3 regions of the Micromonospora sp. NPDC047557 genome follow, and region 2 is predicted to be linked to each of the others. Evidence: riboswitches for the same ligand, from Rfam matches in the RefSeq annotation. Region 2 holds a riboswitch; each other region holds the start of a gene.

Region 1 (4,203 bases), on a different contig from region 2:
CGCCAGTGGCCGGCCACCACCGTCCGGAACCACACCCGGTTGCGCACCGAGCCGGACGGCCTGGTCCGGATCGACGTCGACATCACCCTGCGCGCGCCGACGCCCCTGTTCCGGTACGCCTTCCAACAGGCCCGCGCCGCCCACCTCGCCCTGGCCACCCGCCTCGGTGCGGCCCTGGAGGCCACCCACGACGAACAACCCCCGGCCTGACCCACCCCACGCCTGCGGCCTCGCGTCATGTGGCCTCCCGGTGGCCGCTACGTCCTCGTGGTGGCGCGCTCGCGCGCCACGCTCCGCGCGCCGGTCGGCCGGGCGGGTCGGCGGCCCCAGGGCTTGTACGTGGAGAGCACGGTCGCGATGATCATGAGGCTGGTCGACACCGCGGGCGCGATCACCAGGTCGGCGCGATCCCGGGCGGGGAGGGCGGCGCCCAGCGCGCTCGCGTGCCGCAGGTTCGGGGTGAGCAGGAACAGCACCAGCCCGACCATCACCGTGGTGATCACGAGCTTGACCAGCACCCACCGGTAGCGCACCAGGCCCCAGGGGGTGAGCAGCGCGCTGGCGACGCCGACGAGCCAGACGAGCACGCTCAGCGGCGCGAACAGCACCGTGCCGACGAGCCCGGCGACCGGATAGACCACGGCCGGGTCGGCGCCGCGCTGTGCCGCGATGCCGAGGGTGAGCAGCACCAGGTCGGCCCCGAGCCAACCGACCGAGGTGATGATGTGCAGGGTGAGCAGCGCCTTGCGGGTGGTGGGCGAGATTCGCGGCATACCCGACATGCTGCCGGCCCGGCCCGGCCGGGTCGTCCGATCACCGGCGACGTCCGGGGTACGTCCGCTGACGTACCCGGGGCCGGCGCACCGCTCGACGGTGCGCCGGCCATCGGTGGGGTCAGTACACCGACAGGTGTACGTGGTTGGTGTGGTCGCTGGAGGGGTCGCCGTTCCCCCCGCTGTACGCCTTCCACCCGCTGCTGGGCAGCCAGATCTGCCGGTACCAGATCACGTAGAGCACGGCGAGCCGGTCGGAGTTGCGGATGAAGTACGCGGCCAGGTTGTTGCCGTACGTCTTGTCGCCGCCGGTGGCGTCCCCGCCGAAGCCGCCCTTCTGGGCGGCGAAGTCGCAGGCCCGACCCTTCGGGTGTTCGCCGGAGCCGCCCGAGCGGTGACAGGAGACGTACCGGGTGAAGCCGGCGGCCTTCGCCTGGTTGAGGGCGTGCAGGGTGCGGGGGGTGATGCAGCCGCTGGCCGGGGTGGGGTCGTTGATGCTGCACGACTCGGACGGCCAGGAGCCGTCGGAGTTGCGCGGCGCGGGCTGCGCGTTGGCGGTGGAGGTGCCCCGGTTGGAACTGGTGTCGGCAGCGGTGGTGCGCGGCTTGCTGGTGGCGACCGCCAGGGCCCGTTCGGCCTGTTCCTTGCGCTTGGCCATCACCTCGACCTGCTTGCGCTGCTCGCGGATCTCGCCGTCCAGCGCGGTGCGGGTGCGGTTGGCCTCGTCCCGGGTGGTGTGCAGGTCGCGCAGCACCCGGTCCTCGTTGGCGGCCACCACGTCCAGCGCGGCCGCCCGGTCCATGAAGCCCTCGGGGCTGTTGGTGTTGAGCAACGCCGAGACGGTGCTGAGCCGGCCGGTGCGGTACGCCACGCCGGCGATCTCGCCGACCTTGCCGTTGCGCACGGTCATCTCGGCCTCGGTGGTCTTCAGCTTGGCCGCGAGTTGCTGCTGGCGCTGGACGGAGGTGTCCAGGGCGCGCTTCGCGTCCAGGTAGCCCTTGCTGGCGGCCTCCAGTTGGGCCCGCAGCGCGGGGGTGCCGCCCTCCTCGTCGCCGTCGGGCGCCGCGGCGGCCCGCAGGCCGCCGGGGGGAGCGGCGGTGGCGGCGCCCACCGGTAGGGCGACGCCGAGGGTGACCATCATGACGATCAGTGCCGCGAGTCGGGCGGCGGGTGGTCGTGCTGGTGCCACTACGCATGTCCTTCCGTCAGCCGCCGACCGGGTTAGCTGACGGGTTCGGGACGGAAGATCCCTACCGCTGACGCGGATGCACCCCAGGAACGTGGTTCCCCGGTTCGCCCTCTCGGGTGATTAGGCGGCGGCCGCCACCGGCGCCGGGAGGGCGCCGCCGGGTGGTGGCCGGGGACGAGCCTACCGGGGCAGGTGGGACGTGTGCAGTCGATGTGACGGAAGGTGTCTGCGCCACCACCGAAGATGACGGCGAAACGGTCTTTCCGCCAGATAAGTGATCACCATTCGATCGAACCGCAGGCGCCCGTGGCGGACCCGGGCTCGATCTGCAGCGTGGCGTGCTCGATGCGGAAGTCCTCCCGCAGGGCGGTACGCGCCGCGGTGAGCACCGTGCCGACCTCCCCGCCGGGCGCCATGATCAGGTGTGCGGAGGCCACCTCCATGCCCGAGGTGAGCGTCCAGACGTGCAGGTCGTGCACCTCGACCACGCCGGGCACCGCGGCCAGTCGGTCGTGCACGGCGGTGACCTGGAGGTGTTCCGGGGCGGCCTGCACCAGGATGCGGACGGCCGCGCGCCCCAGCCGCCAGGTGCGCGGCAGGATGAACACGCCGATGGCGACCGCGACCAACGGGTCGGCCCACCACCACTCGGTGACCGCGATGAGCACCGCCGCGCCGATCACGCCGAGCGAGCCGAGCAGGTCGCCGAGCACCTCCAGGTAGGCGCCCTGGAGGTTGATGCTCTCCCGGGCGCCGGTGCGCAGCAGCGCGAACGCGATCACGTTCGCGAGCAGGCCGAGAACGGCCACCGCGAGCATCGGGCCGGTCAGCACCTCGTGCGGGTCGCCGAACCGGCCGATCGCCTCGATCACCACGTAGACCGCCACGCCGGAGAGCAGGACGGCGTTGGCCAGGGCGGCGAGCACCTCGAGGCGGTAGAGCCCGAAGGTGCGCTGCGGGTCGCCGGTGGCCCGCCGGGTGGCGGTGATCGCGGCGAGCGCCATCCCGATGCCCAGCACGTCGGTGAACATGTGCCCGGCGTCGGAGAGCAGGGCGAGCGAGCCGGTGTGGAAGGCGGCCACACCCTCGACCACCATCAGGGTCGCGAGCAGCCCGAACGCGGCCCAGAGTCGGCCCCGGTGCTGGTGGGCGGCGTTGGTGACCGACCCGTGGTGGTGGTCATGACCTGCTCCCACGAGATCCACCCTCCGTCGCCACCCGGGACCTGGTCAAATGTATGCTCACATCGCTATGTATGCAAGTGTACGGGCCGGCCAACCCTGCGACACCGCAACCCGCAGGTCAGCCGGTCGGGTCGATGGTGGTGAGCCGCTGGGTGGCCCGGGAGAGCGCCACGTAGAGCGTGCGTACGCCGGAGCCCGGATCGGCCCGGATCTCGCTCGGGGCGACCAGCACCACCCCGTCGTACTCCATGCCCTTCGCCTCCAGGCTGGTCACCACCTGCAACCGCGCCGCGCCGAGTGAGCCGAGCCAACCGGCGACCTCGTCGCGGCGGGTGACCGGCGTGATCACCCCGACCGTGCCGTCCACCTCGGCCAGCAGGCCGCTGGCCGCCTCCACGACCGCGGTCTCCAGCCCGGCGGGCGGCACCACCAGCTCGACGGGGTCGATCCCGGTGGAGCGGACGGCGGTCGGCAGCGACAGGTCCGGGTAGAGCCGACGGATCTCCGCCGCCGCCACCGCGAAGATCTCCGCCGAGTTGCGGTAGTTGGTGGTGAGCGTGAAATCGTGCCGCTTGCGCCGGCCCAGCGCCTGGTCCCGAGCGAGGGTCAGCTCCTGGGGATCACCGGTCCACGCGGTCTGCGCCGGGTCGCCCACGACGGTCCAGGAGGCGAGGCGGCCACGCCGTCCGACCATCCGCCACTGCATCGGCGAGACGTCCTGCGCCTCGTCCACCACCACATGCGCGTACTCCCGGTAGTCCTCCGGACGCTCCCGGGCCGCCGCGCGAGCGGCCCGCTGCCGGTCGCTGGCGGTGCTCAGCTCGCGCACGCCGCCGGCGAGTTGGAACGGGTCGCGGCGGGCCCGCGCCGGCTGCATCGGCTTGCCGAGCAGCGCGTCCAACTCGTCCAGCAACGCCACGTCAGCGATGGTCAGACCCGCGGTGTCCAGATTCTGGTACGCGGCGGTGAGCAGCCTGATCTCCGCGCCGGACAGGATCCCGCCGGCGTACCGACGCAGCCGATCCGGGCGAGCCAGCCAGCCGAGCACGTGTCGGGG
Region 2 (4,203 bases):
CCACGCCGACGGTCCAGGTGGCGGTCGGCGCGGACGCCGGGTTGTGGAACCAGGCCCGTTGCCCGAGGTACCAGATGGCCGTCCAGTCGCCCTGCCGGCCGGCCAGGGCGTACGTCTGGCCGGCGGAGGCCCGGGCCCCGTGGTCCGACACGTCCATCGTGTTCGGGGTGCCGTCCGGACGGAGCGCGATGTCGTTGACAAGCGGCGCGTCCGCGGACGGCGCGGTGTGCAGCACCACAGACGAGGAGCCGCGCGGGGCGCAGGGTGTTCCAGGAGTGACGCACCCGGTGAACGCCGGTTGGTTGGTCGCGTAGTCGGGGTCGATCCGGACCAGCCCGGTGGCGGGGGTGCCGGTGTCCAGTCGCGGCGCGTGCAGCAGATCGAAGTAGTGCGTCCAGTCCCAGTAGGGCCCCGGGTCCCAGTGCATCCCGCGCACGGTCGACGCGACGGTGCCGGGCACGTTGTCGTGGCCGATGATGTGCTGGCGGTCCAGCGGGATGCCGTACCGCAGCGCGAGGTGCCGGACGAGCTTCGACGAGGTCCGGTACATCGCCTCGGTGTACCAGGTGCCCTGCGCGGCGAAGCCCTCGTGTTCCAGCCCGATCGACTTCGCGTTGACGTACCAGTTGCCGGCGTGCCAGGCGACGTCCTTGGTCTTGACGTGCTGGGCGATGTGCCCGTCCACCGAGCGCAGCGAGTAGTGCCAGCTCACGTAGGTCGGGTCCTGGACGAGTTTCAGGGTGGTCGCCCAACTCGCCTCGGTGTCGTGGATGACGATGTACTCGATCTTCTGCCGGGCGGGCCGATCGGAGAGATCGTGGTTGCCGTAGTCGCCGTCGCCGAACGCCTCGTAGGGTGCCGGAATCCATTCACAGGAGACCGTCCGCGGGCACTCCAGCCCGTCCGGGCGGGCGAGTCGTCGCAGGCCCAGCCGGTCCAGCCAGGAACGCTGGGGTTGGACCGCGCGGGCCGGCAACGTGACCCGCTGGCCGTCGTCGGTCACGCGGGTCTCGCCGGCGCCGATGGTGGTGTAGACCTCGTCGGCGAAGGCCGCCGCGGCGTCGGCGCTGTCCGCGCCGGCGTAGCGGGCCACCGCGCCGTACCAGGTGGCGGGGTCGGTGCCGGCACCGACCGGGGCGCCCACCTCCCGTTGGTACGCGGCCAGCAGCGCCGCACCGCCCCGGATGTTGGTCGTCGCGTCGCTGCGCAGCGCCTCGGGGGCGGCGCCGGTCAGCGCGGCGGCGGCGTCGACGGTCTGCATCGCGGCGGTGGCCGGCGCGGGATCCGTGGCCGGCGCGGGTGCCAGGACGGCACGGGAGTCGTCGCCACGCGGATCCTCGGTGCCGGCGTCGTGGTGGCCGCGCGCGGGTAGGGCGGCCACGTGGCGGGCATCGGTCAGGTGCATCGGGCCGTAGCCGCCGCTGGTGCTCGGGGTGCCGGCGTTGCTGTCCCAGCGGGACTCCAGGTAGGAGACCCCGAGCAGCACGGCGGTCGGCACGCCGTACTCAGTCGACGCGGCGGCGTACTGCTGCTGACGGTCGGCGGCCGGTGCGGCCCAGGCGGTGCCGGCGCTCAGCGGTACGGCGGCCGTGGCGATGACCACGGCGACCGCGAGCGACGCGCGCCGGCCGGCGGGCAGGGTTGGACGTTCCATCGAACCCCCTAGATTTGACTGGTAACTGTGTGGTCACCTTCGCGCTGGTCGGGAGTCCGCGTCAATACCTTTCCATATTTCAAACTGCATCGAAAGAAACCTTCACGCACGCTCGGTGACCTCCTCCAATCGGTACGGAGTGTCACGGCCGCACGGGTTGCGGATCGGTAACGGCCGTCTCTACTCTGGTCATTTGTCGGCCCGGTAGCAGGTCTGCCCATCCCGGGCGGTAACGGACCGACACCGCCGAGTCGCTTGCGAGCGAGCCGGGGACCCAGGTTCCCCCGGGGTGAATCCGCAGCCAATGCGGTAGGGCGCCAACTTCCCGCCCGAACCCGTCAGCTAACCCGGTAGGCGGTCAGGAAGAAGGAGTACGGAACCCCGGTGGCCCTCCATGCCCCGCGGCCGTCGTCCGAACGGTCGGCCTCGGCCGACCCGACGTCGACCGTGCCGCGTCCACGCTGGTCCCGCTTCACCACCGCCCTCGCCGCCCTGGTCGGCGTAGCCGTCGTCCTGACCGGCAGCGCCACGGCGGCTCACGCGGATCCGTCAGTCACCGAGATCGAGCGCCAGATCGACGCCGACTGGAACAAGCTCGAACCGGTCATCGAACGGCACAACGCCACCCGCGCGGACCTGGCCGTCAAGCGCAGGCAGGCCGACGCGCTCGCCGCCCGCATCGCGCCCCTGGAGCGCCAGGTCGACGCCGCGATGAACAAGGTCAGCGCGCTGGCCGTGCGCGCGTACATGGGCGAGAACCTGTCGACCGTCAACACGATGCTCGGCAGCCGGTCGCCCGGCGAGGTGGTCGGGCAGCTCGAGATGCTCGACCGGTTCGCCCACAACCAGCAGCAGGACGTCCGGCAGGTCGCTGATCTCCGCGACGAGCTGGCCCGGCAGAAGGCGCCGCTCGACGAGATGGTGGCCCAGCTGACCCGGACCGAAGCGCAGCTGGCGGCCAAGAAGAAGCAGATCAACGAAGAGATCGACCGGCTGCAGAAGCTGCGCCTCAAGGTGTACGGCAACGGTGGCGGCGGTCCGCTGCGTCCGGCGCCCTGCCCGGCCAGCTACCCCGGCGGCGGCGCGGGCACGGCGGTCAAGTTCGCCTGCGCCCAGATCGGCAAGCCGTACGTGTGGGGTGCCGAGGGTCCGAACTCGTACGACTGTTCCGGGTTGATGCTCGCCGCGTGGGCGAAGGCCGGTGTGTCGCTGCCACACAACGCCGCCGCGCAGAGCCGGGTGACCAAGAACGTCAGCAGGGGCGATCTGCGCCCCGGCGACCTGGTCTTCTACTACAGCGACATCCACCACGTCGGCATGTACGTCGGCGACGGCTGGGTGGTGCACGCCTCCCAGGCCGGTGTGCCCGTCAAGATGAAGAAGGTCGACGACGGGCCCATCCACAGCTACGGCCGCCCCGGCTGACCAACGCGGGACGCAGCAGGGCCCGTCGCGATCTCGCCGCGGCGGGCCCTCGTCGTCCGCTGTCTATCGGGTCGGCCAGGCACGCCAGTTCTGCCAGGAGCGGCTCGGCGTCGGCCCCCGCTGACCCTGGTAGCGCGAGCCGTAGACCACCGAGCCGTACGGGTGCTCGGCCGGCGACGAAAGCCGGAAGATGCAGAGCTGGCCGATCTTCATGCCCGGCCAGAGGGTGATCGGGAGGTTCGCGACGTTGGACAGCTCCAGCGTCACGTGACCGGAGAAGCCCGGGTCGATGAACCCGGCGGTGGAGTGGGTGAGCAGGCCGAGGCGGCCCAGTGAGCTCTTTCCCTCCAGCCGGCCGGCGAGCTCGTCGCCGAGTGAGATCACCTCAAGCGTCGAGGCGAGCACGAACTCCCCCGGGTGCAGCACGAACGGCTCACCGTCGGGTACCTCGACCACCGAGGTCAGGTCGTCCTGCTGCATGGCCGGGTCGATGTGGGTGTAGAGATGGTTGTTGAAGACCCGGAACAGCCGGTCGAGTCGTACGTCGATGCTGGACGGTTGGACCAGGGTGGGCTCGAACGGTTCCAGGCCCAGCGTGCCGGCCTTGATCTCGGAGACCAGGTCACGGTCGGAGAGCAGCATCGGACCACCATAGCCGCGTCGGCCGGATCGGCCGGATTTGGTGCCGGTGACCAGCGCGTCGAGGTCGCTGCTCGTACATTTGTTCGATAGAATGCCGGCATGGCTTCCTGGTCCGAATTCGCCGCCGACGAGCCCCGCCTCGCCGACGGGATCCGCGTTCTCCTGCAGCAGTACGGGCCGGGCTTCGGCTACCTGGCCACGGTCCGCGCCGATGGCGGGCCCCGGGTCCATCCGGTCTCCCCGGTCATCACCGACGAGGGTCTGTTCTGCTTCATCATCGACTCGCCGAAGCGCCGCGACCTCGAACGGGACGGCCGCTATGCGCTGCACTCGTTCCCTCCGGAGGAGAGCGACGACGAGGCGTACGTGGCGGGCCACGCCTGGCCGGTCACCGACCCGGTCCAGGTGGCCCGACTGGCGCAGAGCGCCCGGGCCGAGCCGCAGGTCGACTGGCGGCTGTTCGAGTTCACCGTCGACGTGGC
Region 3 (4,203 bases), on a different contig from region 2:
GCACCGGGCCCGCGACGTCCATCGTCGACGACGACCAGACCGCCGCCCGCGACAGCGCCACCCAGGAGCGGGCAGCCCGCGACAGCGCCGCCGCTGACGAGTCCGCCGCCGTTGACGAGTCCGCCGCGGTGTGGTCCGGCGACCCGCAGCCCGCGCTGCACGACACTTCGCGCACCCTGGCCGCCACGTCGACCGGTGTGACGCCGGGGCGGGCGGTCTCCGAGCGGTCACTCCGCGCCGACAATCCGGCCGCCCGCGCTCCTCGGGCCCCACCGGAGCACCGGATCACAGCGGGCCGCTGACCGCGCACCGGCTCCTGACCCGCGCTGGGTCACTGACCTCCGCGCCGGCCAACTGACCACCGCACCGGCTGCTGAGCCGCCCCGCCGGAGCACCGAGGCCCTGAGCGAGCGTCCCGCCACCCGCACCTGTCGACACACCAGTCCGTACCGGCCGACCCGTGGGTCACCGACCCTCGTGCGGCTTCCCCGTCGCAACGCGCTTTCTTCCGAGGTGCCGACCATGGAGACCGTCGTCTTCTACCAGTTCCTGACCGAGGTGCCCCAGGCCGCCGCCATCTGGTCGGCCCTGTTCCTGCTGGCGCTGACCGTTCTCGCCGTGCTGGTCGCCCGCCCGGAGCGGGATTCGACCGCCTCCGAGCCGACGCCGCCGCCGCCCACCGCACAGGAGGTGGCCGCCGCCGAACTCGCCGACCTGCGCCGCTACGCCGAAGAGGTGGCCGTGGCCGCGGCCCGCGCGGCGCAGACCGCCCGGCGACGACGCGCTGACTGGCTGATCACTCAGGAAGAGGCGCAGGTCGCCTGGTCCCGGTACGACGAGGCGGACACCGCAGCCCGTCGGTTCGCCGCCGCCGGGGCGCTGCCGACCCCGCGTACCCCGCACACCCCGGCCGAGTACGCGGCCCGGGAGCGCTACCTGCACCGTGCCGCGATGGCGGCGCACTGGCGCGGCGAGTTGACCATGACTCAGCTCGGTGACGTGTTCGGGCACCGGCGCGGCTGGGATCCCCGCCGGCATCCGGTCGAGCAGGAGGTGCTGCTCACCCGGGCGATCCGTGACGCGAGGCTGGCCGACCACCGGGCCGCTGCCGAGCGGGAGCGGTCGGCCTGGCGGGACGCCGAGCTGGCGGCCGAGTCGGCACGCACGCTCGCCGAGGAGGCGTACGCGGCGGCGGTCCGGTTGCGGCCGAACCCGTCGCCGTCGCGCCGCATGACGACCCGGGCGTCGCGCTCGGCAGTCGTGACACGCTGGCGTCCGGCCCGGGTCGGTTGAGCCCGATCTGTTATGTGAGGCCCGTCACGGACGATGGAAATCGGGCGACCGGCACCATCGGCGGCCATTGTTCCCGCGATTGTGGCGGCGTTGCCGGCGGCCTGTCCGGTTGTCGCCCATCGGCGCCTCCGGAACCGGTTGTCCCATCGAGTCACGTCAGCGGCAATACGCGCAGAAATTGCTGTGCCAAACGATGTTTACGCAGGTGGACGCGGCTTGGCAGGGTCCGCACCGGCCAGTACTGTCGTGCTGTCCGGTGCGGTAACCGATCGCAGGAGGCGACGCCGTGCCGACCCGCTCAATCGTGATCTACGAACCGGGGACCCACAGTAAGTCCGGGGTGAATCCGCGAGCCACGGCCCGCGGTAGGGCGATCTTCCCGCCCGAATCCGTCAGCTAACCCGGTAGGCGGTGACGGAAGGAGTTCCATCCTCGTGCAGCACCTTTCCACCCCTCGGTTGTTCCCCCGCCTCCACGGCGTCGCGGTGCCCCCGCTCATCCGCCTTGTGACGGTGAGCTGACCCCCCGGGTCACCGCCTTTCCCGCCCGGCCGCGCCGGGCGTTCCCCTGAGCGGTTCACCATCCGCGGACCACGGTTCGCGCGCTGGCGCCTGCCCGGATACCGGCCGAGCCCGGTGTGCCGCTCGCCCCCCGAACCGTGGAGGACCCCGTGAAGCACACCCTGCAGCGTCAGCTCCGTCGCCTCGCGACCGAGCGCCCGTACCAGATCGTCGCCGCCTCCGCCGCGGCCCTCGCGATCGCCACCACGACCGGCGCCCTGCTCGCCGGCGCCGAGGGCGCCCCGGCCAGCGAGCACACCGCGACCACCGTCGCCGAGATGCGCAGCGACACGATCGCGTCCCGCGACCAGGCACGCGTCGCCTCCCCCTCGGCCGCGCCGAGCACGGCCGCCCCGGCCACCAGCGCCGCATCGCCCGCCGCGAAGGCCACGAGCAACCCGGACCTCACCCGTAAGCCGACGCCGCCGAAGCCGCCCGCGACCAAGGTGCTCGACTACGACTACGAGGCGCAGAACACCTACTACAACTGCGGCCCGGCGGCCACCCGCAACGCCCTCAGCGCCACCGGCATCGACCGTACGCAGGAGGAGCTCGGCGCCGAGCTGGGCACCACCGAGATGGGCACCAACTCGGCCGAGGACACCACGCGGGTGCTCAACGCCGAGGTGAAGGGCTCCCCGTACCAGACCCGGATGTTCGCGGGCGCGCCCAGCCCGGCGCAGATGGACCGCCTCCAGGCCGACGTCGTCAAGGCCATCACCGACGGCCGGGGCGTGGTCGCCAACGTCGTCGGGGACGCCACCGACACCAATGGCGGCTGGCACTCCTACGGCGGTGGGCACTACATCGCCGTCGTGGGCTACAAGGACAACGGCCGGACCGTGCGGATCGCCGACTCGGCCAACGCAGCCGACCCGGCGTACTGGATCACCACGATCGACCTGGCCAACTGGATCGCCACCCGGGGCTACTCCGCCTGACCCAGGCGCTGACGCCTACGACGCCGCGGGCGCCGTCCCCCACGAGGGGCCGGCGCCCGCGGCGTCTCGCGTCGATGCCGATGACGGCTCTCGTACCGGGCCGCGAACCGTGGGAGACTGCGGCCGTGGTGGACGAATCGGGTGGTCACGCCGGCCGCGGGCCGGTCCTGCTGCTGCTGCACGGCATGGGAGCGACGGGCGACGTGTGGCTGCCCTGGGCGCCACTGCTGGAGCAGCACTGGCCAGGGCGGTGGTTGGCGCCGGATCTCGCCGGCCACGGCTGGTCGGCCCCGCTGTCGTCGTACTCCTTCGAGGGTCTGGCCCAGCGGATCGCGCAGGGCCTGGCCTTCGACGACCGCATCGTGGTGCTCGGCCACTCGCTGGGTGGGGTGGTCGGCCTGGCGCTGGCGGCCCGCGCCGCCGGGCTGCCGGTGGACGCGGTGGTCGGGTTGGGCATCAAGGCGGTCTGGTCACCCGCCGAGCTGGCCCGGGCCGCGGAGCTCGCCGCCCGCCCGGTCGGTTGGTTCGCCAGCCGCACCGAGGTCGCCCGCCGCTACCTGCGGGTCGCCGGCCTCACCGGTCTGGTCTCCCCGGACCATCCGATGGTGGACGCCGGCCTGCGCCAGGTCGACGGCCGGTGGCGGCTCGCGATGGACACGACCGCGTTCGCCGTCGGTGAGCCCCACCTGACCGCGTTGTTGGCGGCGACCGACGTGCCGGTGGTGCTGGCGCGCGGCGAGCACGACCCGATGGTCACCGACGCACAGCTCAAGGAGTACGGCGTGCCGGTCGCCACGCTGCCCGGTCTCGGCCACAACGCGCACCTGGAGGACCCGGCCGCCGTGCTGGCGCTGCTGGACGCGTACCGCTGAGCTGCTAGACCGGTGCTGACGTGGCCAGGTTCTCCGCCGGCGCCAGCTCTCGGCGCGCGGCCGTCAGGAAAGCCTCGGCGTACGACTCGGCGGGGAAGTCACCCAGGTAGCGGCGGCGGGTGGCCCACCGCTCCTCGGCCAGCGGGTCGGTGTCCAGCAGCGCGGTGAGCACGGCGTCCACATTCGACATGTCGCGCCGCAGCACGTAACCCGACCCGGCCAGCGGGAAACGGTCGGTGAACCGGTCGCCCTCGTCGCCCATGTCGGTCACGGCGTACGGCTTGCCGGAGTAGAGGTAGTCCGAGATCACGCCGGACACGTCGGAGACCAGCGCGTCCGAGCGGTTGACGCAGTCGGTCAGGCTCAGCTCCCGGGCGGCCGCGCCGAAGACGTGCTGCCGCCCGCTGCGGGCCCGGTCAGCGGCCAGCAGCTCGGTCAGCCGGCCCAACTGGCGTGCCGACGCCGGGTTCTGCGCCGTGTACGGGTGGGCCCGCAGGATCACCGTCGCACCGCGCTCCAGCAGCCGTCGCAGCGGCT

The links. A riboswitch is a leader RNA that binds a small molecule or an ion and turns the genes downstream of it on or off. The one in region 2 is predicted to bind cyclic di-AMP.
Region 1: it holds a riboswitch for cyclic di-AMP, as region 2 does, so the genes downstream of both, ACGGAQ_RS10790 (coiled-coil domain-containing protein) here and ACGGAQ_RS06480 (NlpC/P60 family protein) in region 2, are expected to answer to the same signal.
Region 3: it holds a riboswitch for cyclic di-AMP, as region 2 does, so the genes downstream of both, ACGGAQ_RS08700 (C39 family peptidase) here and ACGGAQ_RS06480 (NlpC/P60 family protein) in region 2, are expected to answer to the same signal.

Annotation. Positions count from the first base shown of each region.
Region 1 is NZ_JBIDDK010000003.1:73,394-77,596, forward strand. Features, by position in the region: gene ACGGAQ_RS10780 (SRPBCC family protein) at 1-210, shown strand, start outside; gene ACGGAQ_RS10785 (hypothetical protein) at 258-773, opposite strand; gene ACGGAQ_RS10790 (coiled-coil domain-containing protein) at 895-1,962, opposite strand; cyclic di-AMP (ydaO/yuaA leader) riboswitch at 1,968-2,099, opposite strand; gene ACGGAQ_RS10795 (cation diffusion facilitator family transporter) at 2,241-3,158, opposite strand; gene ACGGAQ_RS10800 (HelD family protein) at 3,265-4,203, opposite strand, start outside.
Region 2 is NZ_JBIDDK010000001.1:1,373,183-1,377,385, reverse strand. Features, by position in the region: gene ACGGAQ_RS06485 (N-acetylmuramoyl-L-alanine amidase) at 1-1,654, opposite strand, end outside; cyclic di-AMP (ydaO/yuaA leader) riboswitch at 1,889-2,025, shown strand; gene ACGGAQ_RS06480 (NlpC/P60 family protein) at 2,039-3,079, shown strand; gene dcd (dCTP deaminase) at 3,143-3,721, opposite strand; gene ACGGAQ_RS06470 (pyridoxamine 5'-phosphate oxidase family protein) at 3,821-4,203, shown strand, end outside.
Region 3 is NZ_JBIDDK010000002.1:196,398-200,600, forward strand. Features, by position in the region: gene ACGGAQ_RS08690 (hypothetical protein) at 1-302, shown strand, start outside; gene ACGGAQ_RS08695 (hypothetical protein) at 523-1,293, shown strand; cyclic di-AMP (ydaO/yuaA leader) riboswitch at 1,579-1,719, shown strand; gene ACGGAQ_RS08700 (C39 family peptidase) at 1,952-2,794, shown strand; gene ACGGAQ_RS08705 (alpha/beta fold hydrolase) at 2,920-3,666, shown strand; gene ACGGAQ_RS08710 (CDP-glycerol glycerophosphotransferase family protein) at 3,671-4,203, opposite strand, start outside.